Regions from separate parts of the Rhizobium sp. 1399 genome, predicted to be linked through region 1. Evidence: predicted binding sites of a transcription regulator. Region 1 holds the regulator's gene; each other region holds the start of a gene.
The links. Region 1 encodes LexA, which represses DNA repair genes until DNA is damaged. Its sites were predicted from a motif close to TGTTCNNNNTGTGTTCNG; they were not measured.

Region 1 (4,209 bases):
CATTGATGAAAAGATGGATTTTGCTGGCATTGCCCCGCGCGCCATTGTGACGCAATCGGCTCGGACCCAGGTTGCGATCCCATTTCGATGGCGATTGGTGACTGTTGCGAACCGATACGTCGGGTCGTCGATGCGTATGGCCACCGAAGAGGCCGGCCACGGTCTCCTCATCCTCTTCTCTCCGGTCTTCCTTGGTGCAGGTGCCGCGACCTGGTTTCTTGCGGCCTCGGACTTTCCGGCCGTGTCGCTCGGTCTCTGCCTGCTTGTTCTCCTTATTGCCGTTGCGCTCTGCGGTTATGCCCGGACGAAACTGCAGGCGACGCTGCTTGCTCTACTTCTTTTTGCCGGTGGAATGCTCTCCGCGCAGATCGAAACATGGCGGGCAAAGACCCTGATCCTCGATTCAGCCGTAACGACAACGGTGACCGGCCGGATCGAACGCCGAGAAGGCGATGGCCAAGGGCGCTGGCGTTATATTCTTGACGTCACCGGTACGGATGCTCCTGAGATCAAGCGTCCGCCCGAACGCATCTCCGTGCTGGTCCGCGGAGCCACCCAGCCGTTCGAACTCGGCGACGTCATCGAGGGCAGGGCGCGTCTCACGCCTCCGGCGGGACCGGCGCTCCCCCACCTCAATGATTTTGCCTTCAGTGCCTATTTTAACGGCATTGGTGCCAACGGCTTCTTCTACGGAGCACCGAAGAGGGTTGCGGAACAGCCGGAGCGAGCGAGTTTGGTCGGTGAGGCCATTCTGGAGTCGCTCTACCGCCTGAGAAGCGGCATCGGCGATCGGATCCGCTCCACACTACCAGGCGACACCGGCGCCTTTGCCGCCTCCCTTGTCACGGACGAGAGACGGGCGATCTCGGATGAAACGACGGAGGCGCTGCGGCAGTCCGGCCTTGCGCATATCATCGCGATCTCCGGCCTCAACATGGCGCTTTCCGCTGGCATCTTCTTTGTCGGGCTGCGCGTCATTCTCAGCCTTTTTCCCGGCATTGCCCAGGCGTGGCCAACCAAGAAGATCGCGGCGGCCGGTGCGCTTGCTGCGGTGACGGCCTACTATTTGATCTCGGGTTTTGCCGTTTCCGCCGAACGTGCCTTCATCATGATGGCGATTATGCTGGTTGCGGTCTTCTTCGACCGGCCGTCGATCAGTCTCAGAAACGTGGCGCTATCCGCTCTCGTGATCCTCGCGGTCTCGCCATCGGAGGTGCTGGGGCCGAGTTTCCAGATGTCCTTTGCCGCAACACTTGCACTGGTCGCCGGCTACGACCTCTGGAAGGGGCGGCCGATGCGGGAGAATGCCTTTGCCAAGCTGCCGATCATGAAGCCCTTCTTCATGGTTGGTGGCTTCTTCGGTGGCGTTTTCCTGACGTCGCTGATCGGTGGTTTCTCGACGGCGCTGTTTTCGATCGAGCATTTCCACCGGCTGACTGCCTATGGCCTGCCGGCAAATCTCGCGGCCATGCCGGTCATCACCTTCATCGTCATGCCGGCCGGGATGCTGGCAATGCTGCTGATGCCGTTTGGTCTGGACGGCTGGCTATGGCCGGTGGCAGGCTTCGGGCTTGATCTGGTGATCACCATCGCAAAGGCAGTAGCGGGGTGGGGCGGCAACATAGATGTAGGCCGCTTGCCCGGCTGGTATTTCCCGACCGCCGTTTTCGGATTTCTGCTGCTGACCCTGCTCAGAACCCGGCTGCGGCACATGGGAACGGCAATTGTCGCGGTCTCGACGCTCGCTGTTGTTCTTCTTCCATCGGAGGCGATGCCCGATATCGCTATCTCCGAAGATGGCGGCCTGGTCGCTATAGTCGATGGAGAGGCGATGGCTTCGAACCGTGAAAAGCCGCCCGCCTTCATCTTCGAACAATGGCAGAGGGCCCTTGCCGTCGAAGAGCATCAGAAGCCGGTTATGCTTCAAGCTGCCAAGGCGCCCACTGCGCCTGATGGTCAAAGACTGCAACTGTCACCCGACCAACAGAATGAAGCCAGAGAGGCAATGAGACAGGCAGTCGCCATTAGCCCGCCGTCACGCTTCTCCTGCCTGAAGGGCGCCTGGTGCACCACTTTGCTCGTCAATGGGAAGAAACTGACCGTCATCGAAAATGCTGCCTATCTCGGACCAGCCTGCGATACGGCCGACATTGTCGTGACCCCCGTCCGATTGCGCTTCGACCGCTGTCGTTCCGGCGCGCTGCTCTTTACCGGCGAGACGCTGCGCAAGACAGGTTCTGTCGAACTTCGATTCACCGATAAGGGAGTTGAGGTCGCAACCGCATTCGACACATTGGGGCGACCCTGGATGCGCCACCGCGCCTATGATTGGCGCAGTAACACATTCGCAGACGCCAATCTGTCACCGGTCAGTGATAGCGGCGAATGAGGCCGACGAGCTTGCCCTGGACCTTGACGCGATCCGGCGGAAAGATGCGGGTCTCGTAAGCAGGGTTTGCTGCCTCGAGCGCAATCGATGCGCCCTTGCGGCGGAAACGCTTGAGCGTTGCTTCCTCGTCATCGACGAGCGCGACGACGATATCACCCGGATTGGCTGTGCTGCCATTGCGGATGATGACCGTGTCGCCATCGAAGATGCCGGCTTCGATCATCGAGTCGCCGCGAACTTCCAGCGCATAATGTTCACCGGAGCCAAGCATATCGGCGGGAACGGTGATGTCATGCGTATTGTTCTGGATTGCCGAGATCGGAACACCGGCGGCGATGCGGCCCATGACAGGAACGGAGACCGCATTGCCGTTATCGGCAGCGGGTGCTGGCTTCGCCGAGGCAGGAGGCGCCACGGGCTGGGGCTTGCCGAGGCTGCCCTCGATGACGCTCGGTGAAAAGCCGCGCCGAGGCTGCAGGCTTGGGCTGTAGGCTTCCGGCAGTTTGATGACTTCGAGCGCGCGCGCCCGGTTCGGAAGCCGGCGAATGAAGCCGCGTTCTTCGAGCGCCGTGATCAGCCGGTGAATACCGGATTTCGAGGCCAGATCCAGTGCGTCCTTCATCTCGTCGAAAGACGGTGGAACGCCTGACTCCTTCATCCTTTCATGAATGAAAAGAAGGAGTTCCTGTTGTTTGCGCGTGAGCATGGCGTCTCCCCAGTCTTGAAACAAATCCAGAACGGACACTATATGTTCCATATGTGTTCCGCAAGTAGCTAAATTTTCGTAAAACTTCTGTTCAATCTGTCGAGAATTTGATTTTTATCGCCCTTAGGCCTGTCTGGCCTTGTTTCACGAGACCTGCTGAAGCACATCTCCTTGTCACTGCTGGGAGAAGAACCGATGAGCCAAGACACGCTTCCGATCGATCATCTCGTTTTGCCGGTTACCGATATCGACCTAGCCCGCGAAAGGCTGGGCAAGCTGGGCTTTACCGTCGCGCCTGATGCCCGCCATCCCTTCGGCACGGAGAATGCCTGTGTTTTCTTTGCCGACAAAACCTATATCGAGCCGCTCGGTGTCGCGAGCGTCGAGGAGAGCGAGGTGACGGCACGTGAGGGCAATGTCTTCACGGCTCGCGATCAGGCTTTCCGCTTCCGCTGCGGCAGCGAGGGACTGTCCGCCATCGCCTTCGCCACCGCGGATGCAAAGCACGAACATGCTCGATTCGTGAAGGGCAGCATCAGTGCCGGTTCTGTGCTGCAGTTCGAACGCCCTGTGAAAATGCCGGATGGCACGGAGAGCATTGCCGGCTTCCGGCTCGCCTTCGCTGCCGACCTCCGGGCACCGGATTTCTTTCTCTTCGCTGTCGAGCGCATCAACCCGCTTCCTGCCGACCGCAACGTGCTGGAGACCCACGCCAATGGCGTGACAGGCATTGCCGAGATCGCGCTCGCAGCCCCCGAGCCGACAGCCTTCGGCGACTTCGTTCGCTCGGCGGCAAAAGCCGCTTCTGCTGGCGATACGAGTTTCGGGCTGGAGGTGCTTACCGGAAACGCAAAGATCAGCCTGATGACCCCGCAGGGGCTGGAGGCCTATTTCGATCTGGCGACGCCGGATATCGATCGCGGCCTGCGCGGCCGGGCAATCCTCTTTGCGGTTGGCGATCTGGCCGTGACAGAAGCGCATTTGGCTGCTAACGGGGTGACCTATACACGCAAGGGCAACCGTATTCTGGTGAAGCCCGCGCCCGGTCAGGGCGTGCTCTTCGCTTTCGAGGAAACATCATGAGCTCTACTACGAACTCCGTTGTGACGGTCGG
Region 2 (4,209 bases), on a different contig from region 1:
GACCGGCAGAGGGGCTGCAACGCCCGTGAGCTTCACGAATTTATCCATGACCTATGCTCCATTTCAGCAAAACGTACTTTCTGATTTTGCATCTATTCCAGTTTCCCGCCGAAATGAAGAAGAATCTTTCGTTGACGGAGGCCACGTGGTGTTTCGCGTGGCCTGCCGATTACGCGTGTCCCTTTACTTGGACGGTGCATTCAGGCCCCAGAGCACGCCGAACGGATCACGAAGCTGGCCGTAGCGATCACCCCAGAACATCAGTTCGACCGGCATGACGACTTCGGCGCCGGCAGCCACTGCGCGGTTCCACCAGAAATCGATATCGTCGATCACCAGCTGGATGGCGAAGCCCTCATGGCCTTTGAAGGCATGGCCATATTCCGGATAGGCATCCGACAGCATGAGCGAGCTGCCATTGATATAGAGATGCACGTGCATCGTCCGGCCGCTTTCGTCGACCGGCACGAGATAGGCTTCTTCAGCGCCGAAAGCTTTCTTGTAGAATTCCGCAGCCTTTACCGCGCCGTCGACCGTCAGATAGGGAAGCAGGCCGTTCTTGACCGGCGGCATCTTGGTCTGGTTGCTCTCCGTCGCATCCATGCTCGTCCTCCATTCGTTTTTAAAGTGCCGGCTGAATGCCTGGCTGCTTCAAGGACGTAGCATGGGAACGTGAGCCGACAATGTCGGTCAGAATTTTCAGAGAAAATGATCAGAGATCGATGATCGTGCCGCGGCCGTCGTTCCAGATGCGCATCTCGCGCTTACCATCGGCGCGGGCGCGGACGGGAGCGGGCTTCATCTTCATCGAAAGGGCGCGGCCGACCATGAGCACGGTCAGGATGCCGCCAACGGCGAGCGTGACCGAGAAGGTGAGAAGCAGCATGGCCACGAAAACGGTGGCGCCGGCAAGCATGAAGAAGATGGAGCGAATGTTCTGCATTGGTTTGAAACCTTTCTACGGAAAGGAATGTGGTCCTTCTTTTTCCTCTCTGCAAGCCAAGCATGGCTTTTTGTTGTCTTGCCGGGCTTTGCGAAGCTTGGCACTAATGGTCCATGAGCCGAACACCACCTCTTCGTTCCCTGCGTCTGCGCCGCTCGGTGTTGAGCGTACCCGCCATCAATGCGCGTGCGCTTGAAAAGACCCATTCCCTTGATTGCGATGCGGTTATTCTCGATCTGGAGGATTCCGTCGCGCCCGAGAAGAAGGCGGAAGCGCGCGACAATCTGAAGGCCTTTTTTGCCGGGCCGCTGCTTGAGGGCAAGGAAAGGATCATCCGTATCAATTCTTTGTCATCCGGATTCGGGCTGGCGGATTTGGAACTGATCAAGGCGCTTTCGCCCGATGCCGTTCTGCTTCCAAAGGTGGATGAGCCACAGGATGTAATGGCTGTCAGCGATCTGCTTGCCGAGGCCTATGCGCCGGAGGAGTTGCGCATCTGGGCGATGATCGAGACGCCGCGTGGCGTGCTGAATGCTGCAGCGATCGCCGAATCCGGCCGCACGCCGGGCTCGCGGCTCGATTGCCTCGTCGTCGGCCTCAACGACCTGCGCAAGGAAACGGGCGTCTTGCCGCAGTCGGGGCGGACCTATCTCGTGCCCTGGCTGATGCAGGTCGTTCTGGCGGTCAAGGCCTATGGGCTCGATGCGCTTGACAGCGTCTTCAACGATTTCCGGGATGGCGAAGGCTTCAATGTCGAATGCGGTCAGGGCCGCGCCATGGGTTTTACCGGCAAGATGCTGATCCACCCGGCACAGATTGCAGCCGCTAACACGCATTTCGGACCTGACGCGGAGGAGATTGCGGAGGCGGAGGCCATCATCGCCGCCTTCGCCGATCCGGCGACCGAGGGGCTCAATGTCATCAATGCGAACGGGCGGATGATCGAGCGGCTGCATCTTGTCCTGGCCGAAGCTCTGGTCCATAAAGCTCGCCTGATTTCTGCAAGAAAGCCCGCCTGATGAAACTCTACCGCTTCCTGACCGGTCTCGACGACGCCTCCTTTTGCCACAAGGTAACAGCGGCGCTGAACAAGGGCTGGTCGCTGTCCGGCTCGCCCACCTATGGCTTCAATGCTGCGACCGGCCAGATGCAGTGCGGCCAGGCCGTCGTCAAGGAGGTCGAGGGCAAGGATTATCACCCGGACATGAAGCTGTCCGAGCAGTAAGCTTAACGCTCTGCCGCCTCTTCGGCGCTTGCCTCGATGCGTTCCATGTCATCGTCGCTGAGGCCGAAGTGGTGGCCGATCTCATGGATCAGCACATGGGTGATGATGTCGCCCAGCGTTTCGTCGTTTTCGGCCCAGTAATCGAGGATCGGACGGCGATAGAGGCGGATGCGGTTCGGCATCTCGCCGGTTTCCACGGTAAAGCGCTCCGAAATGCCGCGGCCCTCGAAAAGGCCCAGCAGGTCAAAGGGCGTTTCCAGCGCCATATCTTCAAAAACTTCGTCGTCGGGGAAGTCTTCGATTTCGATGGTCAGATTGGTCGTCAGCTTACGAAATTCGTCCGGCAGATGACTGTAGGCCTCCATTGCCAGCGACTCGAAGGTGCTGATCGTCGGCGCATGGCGGTCCCGCCAATCATCGCTCTGGTCTATGCGGGCCATAAGTATTCCTTCCTTTGCCGGCCCATATAGAACCTTTATCGCCGATTTTCGAGTGCGGAATCAAAGGCAGGAATAAATTCTTATGAAATGATCATTGACTCTTCATTAGAGCTCTGGAATCTATAAGAACATAACAGGAACAAGACGAGTGGGGAGAACGCCATGGCGCAGACCGCCCTGGCGCGCGAGCGGCTTTTTGCGCTCCGCGAAACCATTGCCCGACTGGAGGGAAAACCCGCGCCGGCGCTTGCCGCGGCGGAACGGGAGGCTCTGGCGGAAGGACACGAGAGGCGGCAGGAGTGTATTCTGCCACGCCTGCCTTTCGGTGTGGAACCGTTCGATGACGCCTTGGAAGGCGGCCTTCAGCTCGATGCGATTACCGAATTCCGCGCGGCGAGCTCCGGTGATGCAGGGGCGGCAAGCGGTCTGGCGATGGCCATTGTGGCGCGACTGCAGAAGCAGGAGGAGGATACCGGCAGGTTGCTGCCGCTGCTCTGGATCAGTGATGCCGTCGGCACACTGGAGGCGGGTCGTCCTTATGCTCCGGGGCTGAAGGATTTCGGGCTGAAGCCGGAAAGGTTTTTCCATGCCGCGCCGCGCAAGCTGGAGGATGCGCTCTGGCTGGCGGAAGCGGCCATCGAAAGTGCTGCCTTCTCGGCTGTCGTCTTCGAAGTGCGCGGCAATCCCCTGCATTTCGGCCTGACCGAAAGTCGCAGACTCAGCCTCAGGGCGCGCGCCGTCCACCGCCCACTCTTTCTTGTCCGTCAAGCGGGAGAGGAGGAGGCAAGCAGTGCCGCCTTCCGCCTGCATGTCGAACCGGCGCCGTCGGGCCTGCGGCCGCTGCCGGACGGATCAAAACTTTCCGTCAGTATCGGCAATCCGATTTTCCGTCTCACGCTGGAGAAGAGCCGCAATCCGGCCCCGCTCTCCTTTCTTCTGGAGTGGAACCCTCATGAACGCGAATTTTTCCCTGTCGACGAACCAAGCTTCGCTCGTCCTCCAGGCGAACAGTCAGCGCATTCTGGCGCTCAGTTTTCCGCATCTGGCAACGGACCGCATCGCCCGCAAGCGATGGGGGCTGTCCTGGCGCTCGAAAGGGCGTCCTGAGAAGCCGCCGATCGTCTGTTCCGGCAAGCTCAACAATGCCATGCGGCTGACGGCGCTGGACGAATTCGCCGAAAAGCTGGGCTTGCGGAAAGAGCAGGGCGTTGCCGAAGCGCGCGCCATGTTTCCGGCGCTTGATGTCCTGGAGGAAGATCCAGCAGCCGATCGACGGTTACTGGAAGGGATCGCCGACTGGTGCGACCGCTATACGCCGATGGTCGCGCTCGACGGCAAGGACGGGCTGTTTCTCGATATTACCGGCTGCGCCCATCTCTTCGGCGGTGAGGTGGCGCTTCTCAAGGATATTCTGTCCCGGCTCTTCCATATGGGGCTCGATGTGCGGGGTGCGATCTCCTCATCGCCGGGTCTTTCCTGGGCAGTCTCCCGTTTCGGGCAGGGCGGCGTCGTGGAGGATGAAGAGATGGAGCGCATGCTGATGCCGCTGCCTGTCGCGGCCTTGCGGCTGGAGGGCCAGACCGTCGATGCTCTTAGGAAAC
Region 3 (4,209 bases), on a different contig from region 1:
ATGGCATCGGTGAAGCCGGAGATATCGACGCCGATTTCGCGGGCGCGCAGCGCATCCTGCGTCAGGTCGAGTGGGAAGCCGTAGGTGTCGTAGAGCTTGAAGGCGGTCTCGCCATCCAGCATGTCGCCCTTGGAAAGGTCGGTGGTCGCGTCTGACAGAAGGGACAGGCCACGCTCCAGCGTCTTGCGGAAGCGGTTTTCCTCGAGCTTCAGCGTTTCGGAAATCAGCGCCTCGGCGCGCACCAGTTCCGGATAGGCGCGGCCCATCTCCTGCACCAGCGTCGGCAGCAGCTTGTACATCAGCGGTTCCTTGGCGCCGAGGAGCTGCGCATGGCGCATGGCGCGGCGCATGATACGGCGCAGCACATAGCCGCGGCCTTCATTCGATGGCAGCACGCCATCGGCGATCAGGAAAGCCGAGGAGCGCAGGTGGTCGGCAATGACGCGGTGGCTGGCGCTGCCCTCTGCCTTCGCACCCATCGTATCCTCGATGGTGCCGATCAGCGTGCGGAAGAGGTCGGTGTCGAACACGCTCTGCACGCCCTGCAGAACGGCAGCCATGCGCTCCAGACCCATGCCTGTATCAATCGACGGGCGCGGCAGCGGGTTGCGAACGCCGGGCTCGGTCTGCTCGAACTGCATGAAGACGAGGTTCCAGAATTCCAGGAACCGGTCGCCATCTTCTTCCGGCGAGCCGGGAGGGCCGCCCCAGACATTCTCGCCCTGGTCGATGAAGATTTCCGAGCACGGGCCGCAGGGGCCGGTATCGCCCATCTGCCAGAAATTGTCAGAGGTCGGGATGCGAATGATCTTGTCGTCGGAAAAACCGGCAATCTTCTTCCACAGCGTCGCGGCTTCCTCGTCCTCGGAATAGACCGTCACCAGCAGGCGGTTCTTCGGAAGGTCGAAGCCTTCGGTGACCAGCTTCCAGGCAAGCTCGATGGCGTTCTCCTTGAAATAATCGCCGAAGGAGAAGTTGCCGAGCATTTCGAAGAAGGTCAGGTGGCGCGCAGTATAGCCGACATTGTCCAGATCGTTATGCTTGCCGCCGGCGCGCACGCACTTCTGCGAGGTCGTTGCCGTCGAATAGGGACGCTTTTCCAAGCCGGTAAAAACGTTCTTGAACTGTACCATGCCGGCATTGGTGAACATCAGCGTCGGGTCATTGCGCGGCACGAGCGGGCTCGATGGAACGACCTCATGGCCGTTCTTCTTGAAGTAGTCGAGGAAGGTCGACCGGATATCGTTTACACCGCTCATTTCATGCCCTTCGATGCTGCCAGCAGGCAGGTAAAATTAAATCCATCGGCTTTTATCGTTCGACCTTGCCACTGTCCAGCAAACAAACAAAACCGGCCGCATTCTCGTGAGAGAACGCGGCCGGTACTGAATTGCCTCAGCGGTCAGGGCGAATTACATGTCGCCGGCATCACCTGCGTCGTCGCCGGCATCAGGGCCGCCGTTCTGCAGGAAGCGGTCGGCAATCAGGCCGGCGTTCTGGCGCAGCCCCGTCTCAATCTCGCGGGCGAGATCCGGATTGTCACGCAGGAAGATCTTGGCGTTTTCGCGGCCCTGGCCGAGGCGCTGGCTGTTATAGGAGAACCAGGCGCCCGACTTCTCGACGATGCCGGCCTTGACGCCGAGGTCGATGAGTTCGCCAGTCTTGGAGACACCTTCGCCATACATGATGTCGAATTCGACCTGCTTGAAGGGAGGCGCCATCTTGTTCTTGACGACCTTGACGCGCGTCTGGTTGCCGATCACCTCTTCGCGCTCCTTGACCTGGCCAATGCGGCGGATGTCGAGGCGGACGGAGGCATAGAACTTGAGCGCGTTACCACCCGTCGTCGTTTCCGGCGAACCGAACATGACGCCGATCTTCATACGGATCTGGTTGATGAAGATGACCATCGTGTTCGACTTGGAGATCGAAGCCGTCAGCTTGCGCAGCGCCTGGCTCATCAGGCGGGCCTGCAGGCCCGGCAGGCTGTCGCCCATTTCACCTTCGATTTCGGCGCGCGGCGTCAGCGCGGCGACCGAGTCGACGACGAGAACGTCAATGGCGCCGGAGCGCACCAGCGTATCGGTGATTTCAAGCGCTTGCTCGCCGGTGTCGGGCTGGGAGATCAGGAGGTTCTGCAGATCGACGCCGAGCTTGCGGGCATAGACAGGATCGAGAGCGTGTTCGGCGTCGACGAAGGCGCAGATGCCGCCCTTCTTCTGCGCTTCGGCAATGGTCTGCAGCGCGAGCGTCGTTTTACCAGAACTTTCCGGACCGTAGATTTCGATGATACGGCCCTTCGGCAGGCCGCCGATGCCGAGCGCGATATCGAGGCTGAGCGAACCCGTAGAAACCGTTTCGATCTCGACGATACTCTCGTTCGAGCCGAGTTTCATGATCGAGCCCTTGCCGAACGACCGCTCGATCTGTGAGAGTGCCGCTTCGAGCGCCTTGCTTTTGTCCACCGATTTGTCCTCTACGAGCCGCAATGAATTCTGAGACATTCGATCCACCTTTAGGTTATTGACGCTGCTCAAGCAATGTCGCCGCTGATGCGAAGTTTGTACCTGATTTGTTCTTATTTCGCAATAGGGTTGCAAATAATTGAAAGAAAAAGGTAAAACGGCCTGTGTTCTATTTTTGTTTTATCGATGCAAAGCAACGCCTTAGTGTGCCGCCTGCGCTGAACGCCGGCGTTCTTGCCGCTATTCGATTCGTCTGGGAGCAGCAGAAATGAGCGGCAAGATTCTCGTTCTCGGCGGCGCCCATATCGATCGCCGCGGCCGCATTGCTGGCGAGACGGCGCCAGGCGCCAGCAATCCAGGCACATGGTTCGAGGAACCGGGCGGCGGCGGCTTCAATGCAGCCCGGAATCTGGCGCGCCTCGGCTTCGACGTGACGATGATTTCGCCGCGCGGTGGTGACCCGATCGGCGAGATGGTGAGCGAAGCGGCCGACTTTGCGGGTATAGACGACCGCCCCTTCGTCTTCCTCGATCGCAAGACGCCGAGCTACACGGCGATCATCGAGAAGGACGGCAATCTGGTCATCGCGCTGGCGGACATGGAGCTTTACCGCTTCTTCGTGCCGCGGCGGCTGTCGATCCGCTGGGTGCGCGACGCCTTTGCCGCCACCGATTTCATTCTCTTCGACGCCAACCTGCCGGAGGAAACGGCGGCCGCGATCGTCGCAAGGGCAAAGGCGCTCGGCAAGCCGGTGGCGGCTATTGCCATTTCGCCGGCCAAGGTGGTGCGCCTCCTGCCCTGCCTCGAAGACATCGACTACCTTTTTCTCAACGAGGCCGAGGCTGCGGCGCTCATCGGTCTGCGGCCGGAAGATGCCGACGCATGGCCGTCCCTGCTCGCTGACATCGGCGTCACCGGTGCGGTCGTCACCCGTGGCAAGCGCGAGCTTGTCGCCTTCAAGGATGGCCGTGCGCTCGTCCTGCAGCCGCCGATTTCGGAGACAGTGGCCGATGTCACGGGGGCTGGAGATTCGCTGGCAGCCGGCACGCTCTCGGCCCTCATGCTCGGCCTGCCGCTGGAAGAGGCGGTTCGCCATGGCACGGCGGCAGCCGCCCTCACCGTCCAGTCGAGGCACGCCGTGAACGAAAATCTTTCACCCGAACTGCTGCGCAACATGCTTTCGCTTGTCCCGGCGGCGAGAATTCTGCAATGAAGCGGCAACACCGATAAACGGATACGGATCATGACCAAACCCTTCTCGCCCCTGCTGCCGATCTCCTACTCGAAGGAAGTGGCCGCCGCCAAGCAGCGCGGCGCCCCGATCGTGGCACTCGAATCGACCATCATCACCCATGGCATGCCCTACCCCGGCAATATCGAGATGGCGCGTAGCGTCGAATCGATCATCCGTGATCAGGGTGCGGTCCCCGCCACCATCGCCGTCATCCACGGCACGCTGCATATCGGCCTCGAACCCGCTGAGCTGGAGCAGCTCGCCAAGGCAAAGGACGTCATGAAGGTATCGCGCGCCGATATTGCCTTCTCGATCGCCGAACGTCGCACGGGTGCGACGACGGTTGCGGCGACGATGATTGCGGCGGCGCGTGCCGGCATCAAGGTGTTTGCAACCGGCGGCATCGGCGGCGTCCATCGCGGCGCGGAAGAAACGTTCGATATCTCGGCCGACCTCGAAGAACTCGCCCGCACCGGCGTCATCGTCGTCTGCGCCGGCGCCAAGGCGATC
Region 4 (4,209 bases), on a different contig from region 1:
GCCAACAGGCACGTCCAGTCCGTCCGTCAGCACATAGCTTGCCGGGATGGAAAGGCCGCAGATTGCGCGGCGCATGGCGTCGAGGCTTGCTTTGCGGATATCGGTTTCGTCGATGCGTGTGGAACTGGACGAGGCGATGGAGACTGTGGCGGTCGCAAGAATTTGGACGAACAGCTCCTCGCGTCTCTGCGCCGAAAGCTGCTTGGAATCGTTGAGGCCCTCGGGAATGCGCTTGGGATCGAGGATCACGGCTGCAGCCACGACAGGGCCTGCAAGCGGTCCGCGCCCTGCCTCGTCGGCGCCCGCGACAGGCCAGTGGCCAGCCTTGCGGGCTTTCAGCTCCAGCCGGAAATCCGGCACGAGGGGTACCTCTTCAAAGAGCAGAGGAGAATCGGGTGACGTGCGACGTTTCATGCGGTTGAAACTCGCACGCCAACCCGATTTCCTGCAAGCCCCCGGATCAGGGCGGCGACGACCGGGGGCGGTCCGGCGGATGGTGCGGTCAGGGCCATCCGCAGGAATTGCGCAAGACAGAAGACGCAGGGCAGGTCTTCTTCACGCCTCACGCAAGCTCGTTAACAAAAGCAATTCCATCAAAAGTGCGCAGCGGCTTTGCGTCCGGAATTGCGTAAAACAACCAGTCAGAGCAACGAAAGTTGCACGCCGCTGCCATTTGGCGGTACGAAGAGATCGTCGCGCAGGGCAAGGCTTCGCCTAGTTAGCCCCAACCGCTTTGCTGCCATCTCGAAGCGGCGGGCGATCTGCCAGGCGTAAGGCCCGGCGCCCTTCATGCGCTTGCCGAACTCGGCATCATAATCCTTACCGCCGCGCATTGAGCGCACCAGCGACATGACGTGGCGATAACGGTCAGGATAGTTCTGCAGCAGCCAGTCGCGGAACAGCGGGCTCACCTCCAGCGGCAGCCGCAGCAGCACATAGCTTGCCTCTTCTGCGCCTGCCGCCTTCGCGGCATCCAGAATGCGCTCCAGCTCGTGATCGTTGAGCGCCGGGATGATCGGCGCCGCCATCACTGACGTGCGCACACCGGCCTCGGAAAGCCCGCGGACCGCCTCCAGCCTGCGCGTCGGCGTCGAGGCGCGTGGTTCCATCAGCCGCGCGAGCTTGCGGTCGAGCGTCGTAACCGAAATGCCGACACGCACGATGTTCTTCGCCGCCATCTCGGTGAGGATATCGAGATCGCGCAGGATCATCGCCGACTTGGTGACGATCGCAACGGGGTGGTTCGCCTTGTTCAGCACTTCGAGGATCTGCCGCATGATGCGCCATTCCTTCTCGATCGGCTGGTAGGGATCGGTGTTGGTGCCGATCGCGATGACGCGGACCTTGTAGCCAGGCTTGGCGAGCTCGCGCTCCAGAAGCTTCGGCGCGTCCGGCTTGGCAAACAGCTTGCTTTCGAAATCCAGTCCCGCCGAGAGGCCCATATAGGCATGCGTCGGCCGGGCGAAACAATAGATGCAGCCATGCTCGCAGCCGCGATAGGGATTGATCGACCGATCGAAGGAAAGGTCGGGGGACTCGTTGCGGGTGATCGCCGTGCGCGGCTTCTCGATCTGCACATCCGTCTTGAAGGGCGGCAGTTCCTCGAGCGTCTGCCAGCCATCATCGAAGGTCTCGCGCTGCGTTGACTCGAAGCGGCCGCTGGGATTAAGCCCCGCACCGCGGCCACGCCGCCGGTCAACCTCGATGCGCAGCCCCGAGGCCGCGATCATCGCGTCGGCAATATCTGCCGTATTGGCAGGCGCAAATGCGGCCTGCCCTGCAAGGGACTGTGGTCTCATCGGATTCTCCAGCGGCGGAAACGCTCGATCCCGCTCGTTTTAATGATTATATTCCTATCCGCAAAAAGAGAACAATGCAAGAACAAAGTGGGGAAAGTGGTGCTGGCAAAATTTTGTGCGGCGCTCTATAAACAGGCAATGTTGACTGTCGTTCTTGAATGCCAGGATCAGGAACCTGAGCTGGCCCAGACTCTATCGGTATTGGTGGCGGGCGCCGTCGAGGGCCTCGTCAGCGACGTGGTCGTGCTCGATCACGGCTCCCGCGACGGCACCTCGCGGGTGGCGGATGCCGCCGGCTGCCGTTTCCATTCGCAGTGGGATATCAAGGACATCATCCGTTCCGCTCGCGGTGAATGGCTGCTCTTCGTCGAACCGGGCGCAAGACCGCAGGCAGGCTGGATCGACGAAGTCGCGGAATACGTAGCCTTGAATAAGGTGCCTGCGCGCTTCACCGCCTCGCGCGGCTATCGACGCCCCTTTTTCCAGCGCGTCGGCCGTGCCAGGCCACCACTGGAACTCGGTCTGCTCATGCCGAAGAAACTCGCCATTTCAGCTGCAAAGAGCGGCATGCGCCTTACCGAATTCGTCAAGGCGCAGAAGCCGCGCCAACTCTCCAGCGAATTGATTCCCTCCTGGGTCGCCCGCGCCGCACGATAGCTGCACTCTTCGACATTGCGAAAAGATGGCGCCCAATAGGATTTCGCGCTATAATTCGGGTATGGCGCCACCGAAGCGCCTCGCTTCGTAACGGATGGCCATGGAATGCCGGTGAACGGCAGAACAGGTCAGCGAGAATCTCCTCTTCTGCCGGGTTTCCGGCGAAAGGAGGTGCGTCATGCTACGCAATATGGTCCACGGCCTGCTGGCCGTCATATTGACGACATTGGTGATCGCGCATCCGCATCCGGCAGCATCGCAGATGATGCGCAGTTGCGCAGGCCGATCCGAGATCGTCAATTTCCTGGACAGCAACTTTGGTGAAAAGCTCACTGCAGTCGGACTGATTAACCAGAACGCCATTCTCGAAGTCTATGCCGCCGAAAGCGGCACCTGGACGCTCGTCGTCACGGACGTTCACGGGATAAGCTGCGTGCTGCTGTCCGGTGATAGCTGGGAAACGATGCCCGCCCTGCCGGGCCTCGCGACATAGCGATGCTGCTGTTGTAGGCAGTCTATTTCGTCGCGCCGCGCTTGAGGTGTTCGTCCAGCCGCGGCATGATCTCCACGAAATTGCAGGGCATATGGCGATAGTCGAGCTGCGCCTTCAAGATACCGTCCCACGCATCTTTGCAGGCGCCGGGCGAGCCCGGCAACACGAAGATGAAGGTGGCGTTGGCAACACCTGCCGTAGCGCGGGACTGGATCGTAGAGGTGCCGATCTTGTCGTAGGAAATGCGGTGGAACACGGCCGAAAACCCGTCCATCCGCTTTTCGAAGAGCTGTTCTAGTGCGTCGGGCGTCACGTCGCGGCCGGTGAAGCCGGTCCCGCCCGTGGTGATGACGACGTCGATCTCCTTGGCTTCAGTCCAGGCGCGCACGCGCGCGGTGATCCTCTCGCGGTCGTCAGGCACGATGTCGCGGTCGATCAGCTGATGTCCGGCTTCCGCAATCCGTGCCACCAGCGTGTCGCCGGACTTGTCGTCCGCCAGCTTGCGCGTATCCGAAACGGTCAGAACCGCAATGCCGAGGGGGATAAAAGCTCGTTTTTCGTCCAGGCCTGCCATCATGCACCTCCTGCGAAAGTCTCCGTCGACTGGAAATACCAGTCCGGGCGGCCCGCGTGAAGACGCTCAGCGGCGCGCAGCGCAGCAACGGGTGTCTCGAAGATGCCGAAGCAGGTCGCGCCAGAGCCGGACATGCGGGTGAAAAGCGCGCCTTCTGCCGCGAGCATGTCTGAAATCTCGGCGATTTCGGGAACCAGCTCCCGCGCCGGCATCTCAAGATCATTGCGTGTCGCCCGTATGGCTTCCATCCAGTGCGGTGTCTTCTTCAGGACCAGCGGAGGATTATTCTTGGTGACAAGCCGCCGGAAGATCTCGGGCGTGGAAACGCCTTTCAGCGGATTGGCAAGCACCATGGCGAAGGAGGGCAGGGCATCTGCCGTCTCTATCTTTTCGCCGATACCGCGTGCGATCAGCGGTGTACTTTTCAGGCACATCGGCACGTCGGCCCCAAGCTTCAGCGCGAGGGCGGCAACGGTCTCAGCGGGAAGCGTCACGTCCCATAGGCGCATCAGCCCGCGCAGCGTCGCTGCCGCATCGGCAGAGCCGCCTCCGATTCCGGAAGCGACCGGCAGATTCTTTTCCAGATGGATACGCACGGGTAGAGCACCGCCTGCCGCTTCCCGCAACAGGTCACGCGCCTTCAGTACCAGATTGGTGCCGGGGTCATCGGCAAGCACATCGGCGAA

Region 2: a site for LexA is predicted at 2,733-2,750, ahead of J2X71_RS34925 (metallopeptidase family protein). Genes of this name have one in related genera too.
Region 3: a site for LexA is predicted at 2,631-2,648, ahead of recA (recombinase RecA). Genes of this name have one in related genera too.
Region 4: a site for LexA is predicted at 1,867-1,884, ahead of J2X71_RS02105 (PA0069 family radical SAM protein). Genes of this name have one in related genera too.

Annotation. Positions count from the first base shown of each region.
Region 1 covers NZ_JAVDSU010000018.1:38,989-43,197, forward strand. The annotation lists gene J2X71_RS34270 (ComEC/Rec2 family competence protein) at 1-2,389, shown strand, start outside; gene lexA (transcriptional repressor LexA) at 2,370-3,095, opposite strand; gene J2X71_RS34280 (VOC family protein) at 3,291-4,178, shown strand; gene kdsA (3-deoxy-8-phosphooctulonate synthase) at 4,175-4,209, shown strand, end outside.
Region 2 covers NZ_JAVDSU010000019.1:22,831-27,039, reverse strand. The annotation lists gene leuD (3-isopropylmalate dehydratase small subunit) at 1-48, opposite strand, end outside; gene J2X71_RS34945 (glyoxalase/bleomycin resistance/extradiol dioxygenase family protein) at 184-603, opposite strand; gene J2X71_RS34940 (hypothetical protein) at 713-943, opposite strand; gene J2X71_RS34935 (CoA ester lyase) at 1,057-1,962, shown strand; gene J2X71_RS34930 (DUF1737 domain-containing protein) at 1,962-2,168, shown strand; gene J2X71_RS34925 (metallopeptidase family protein) at 2,171-2,608, opposite strand; gene J2X71_RS34920 (hypothetical protein) at 2,771-3,715, shown strand; gene J2X71_RS34915 (DNA polymerase Y family protein) at 3,627-4,209, shown strand, end outside.
Region 3 covers NZ_JAVDSU010000013.1:157,747-161,955, forward strand. The annotation lists gene alaS (alanine--tRNA ligase) at 1-1,259, opposite strand, end outside; gene recA (recombinase RecA) at 1,413-2,504, opposite strand; gene J2X71_RS30805 (carbohydrate kinase family protein) at 2,734-3,678, shown strand; gene J2X71_RS30810 (pseudouridine-5'-phosphate glycosidase) at 3,709-4,209, shown strand, end outside.
Region 4 covers NZ_JAVDSU010000001.1:387,497-391,705, reverse strand. The annotation lists gene J2X71_RS02110 (ribonuclease HII) at 1-414, opposite strand, end outside; gene J2X71_RS02105 (PA0069 family radical SAM protein) at 642-1,799, opposite strand; gene J2X71_RS02100 (glycosyltransferase family 2 protein) at 1,938-2,456, shown strand; gene J2X71_RS02095 (hypothetical protein) at 2,635-2,949, shown strand; gene moaB (molybdenum cofactor biosynthesis protein B) at 2,972-3,523, opposite strand; gene J2X71_RS02085 (4-(cytidine 5'-diphospho)-2-C-methyl-D-erythritol kinase) at 3,523-4,209, opposite strand, start outside.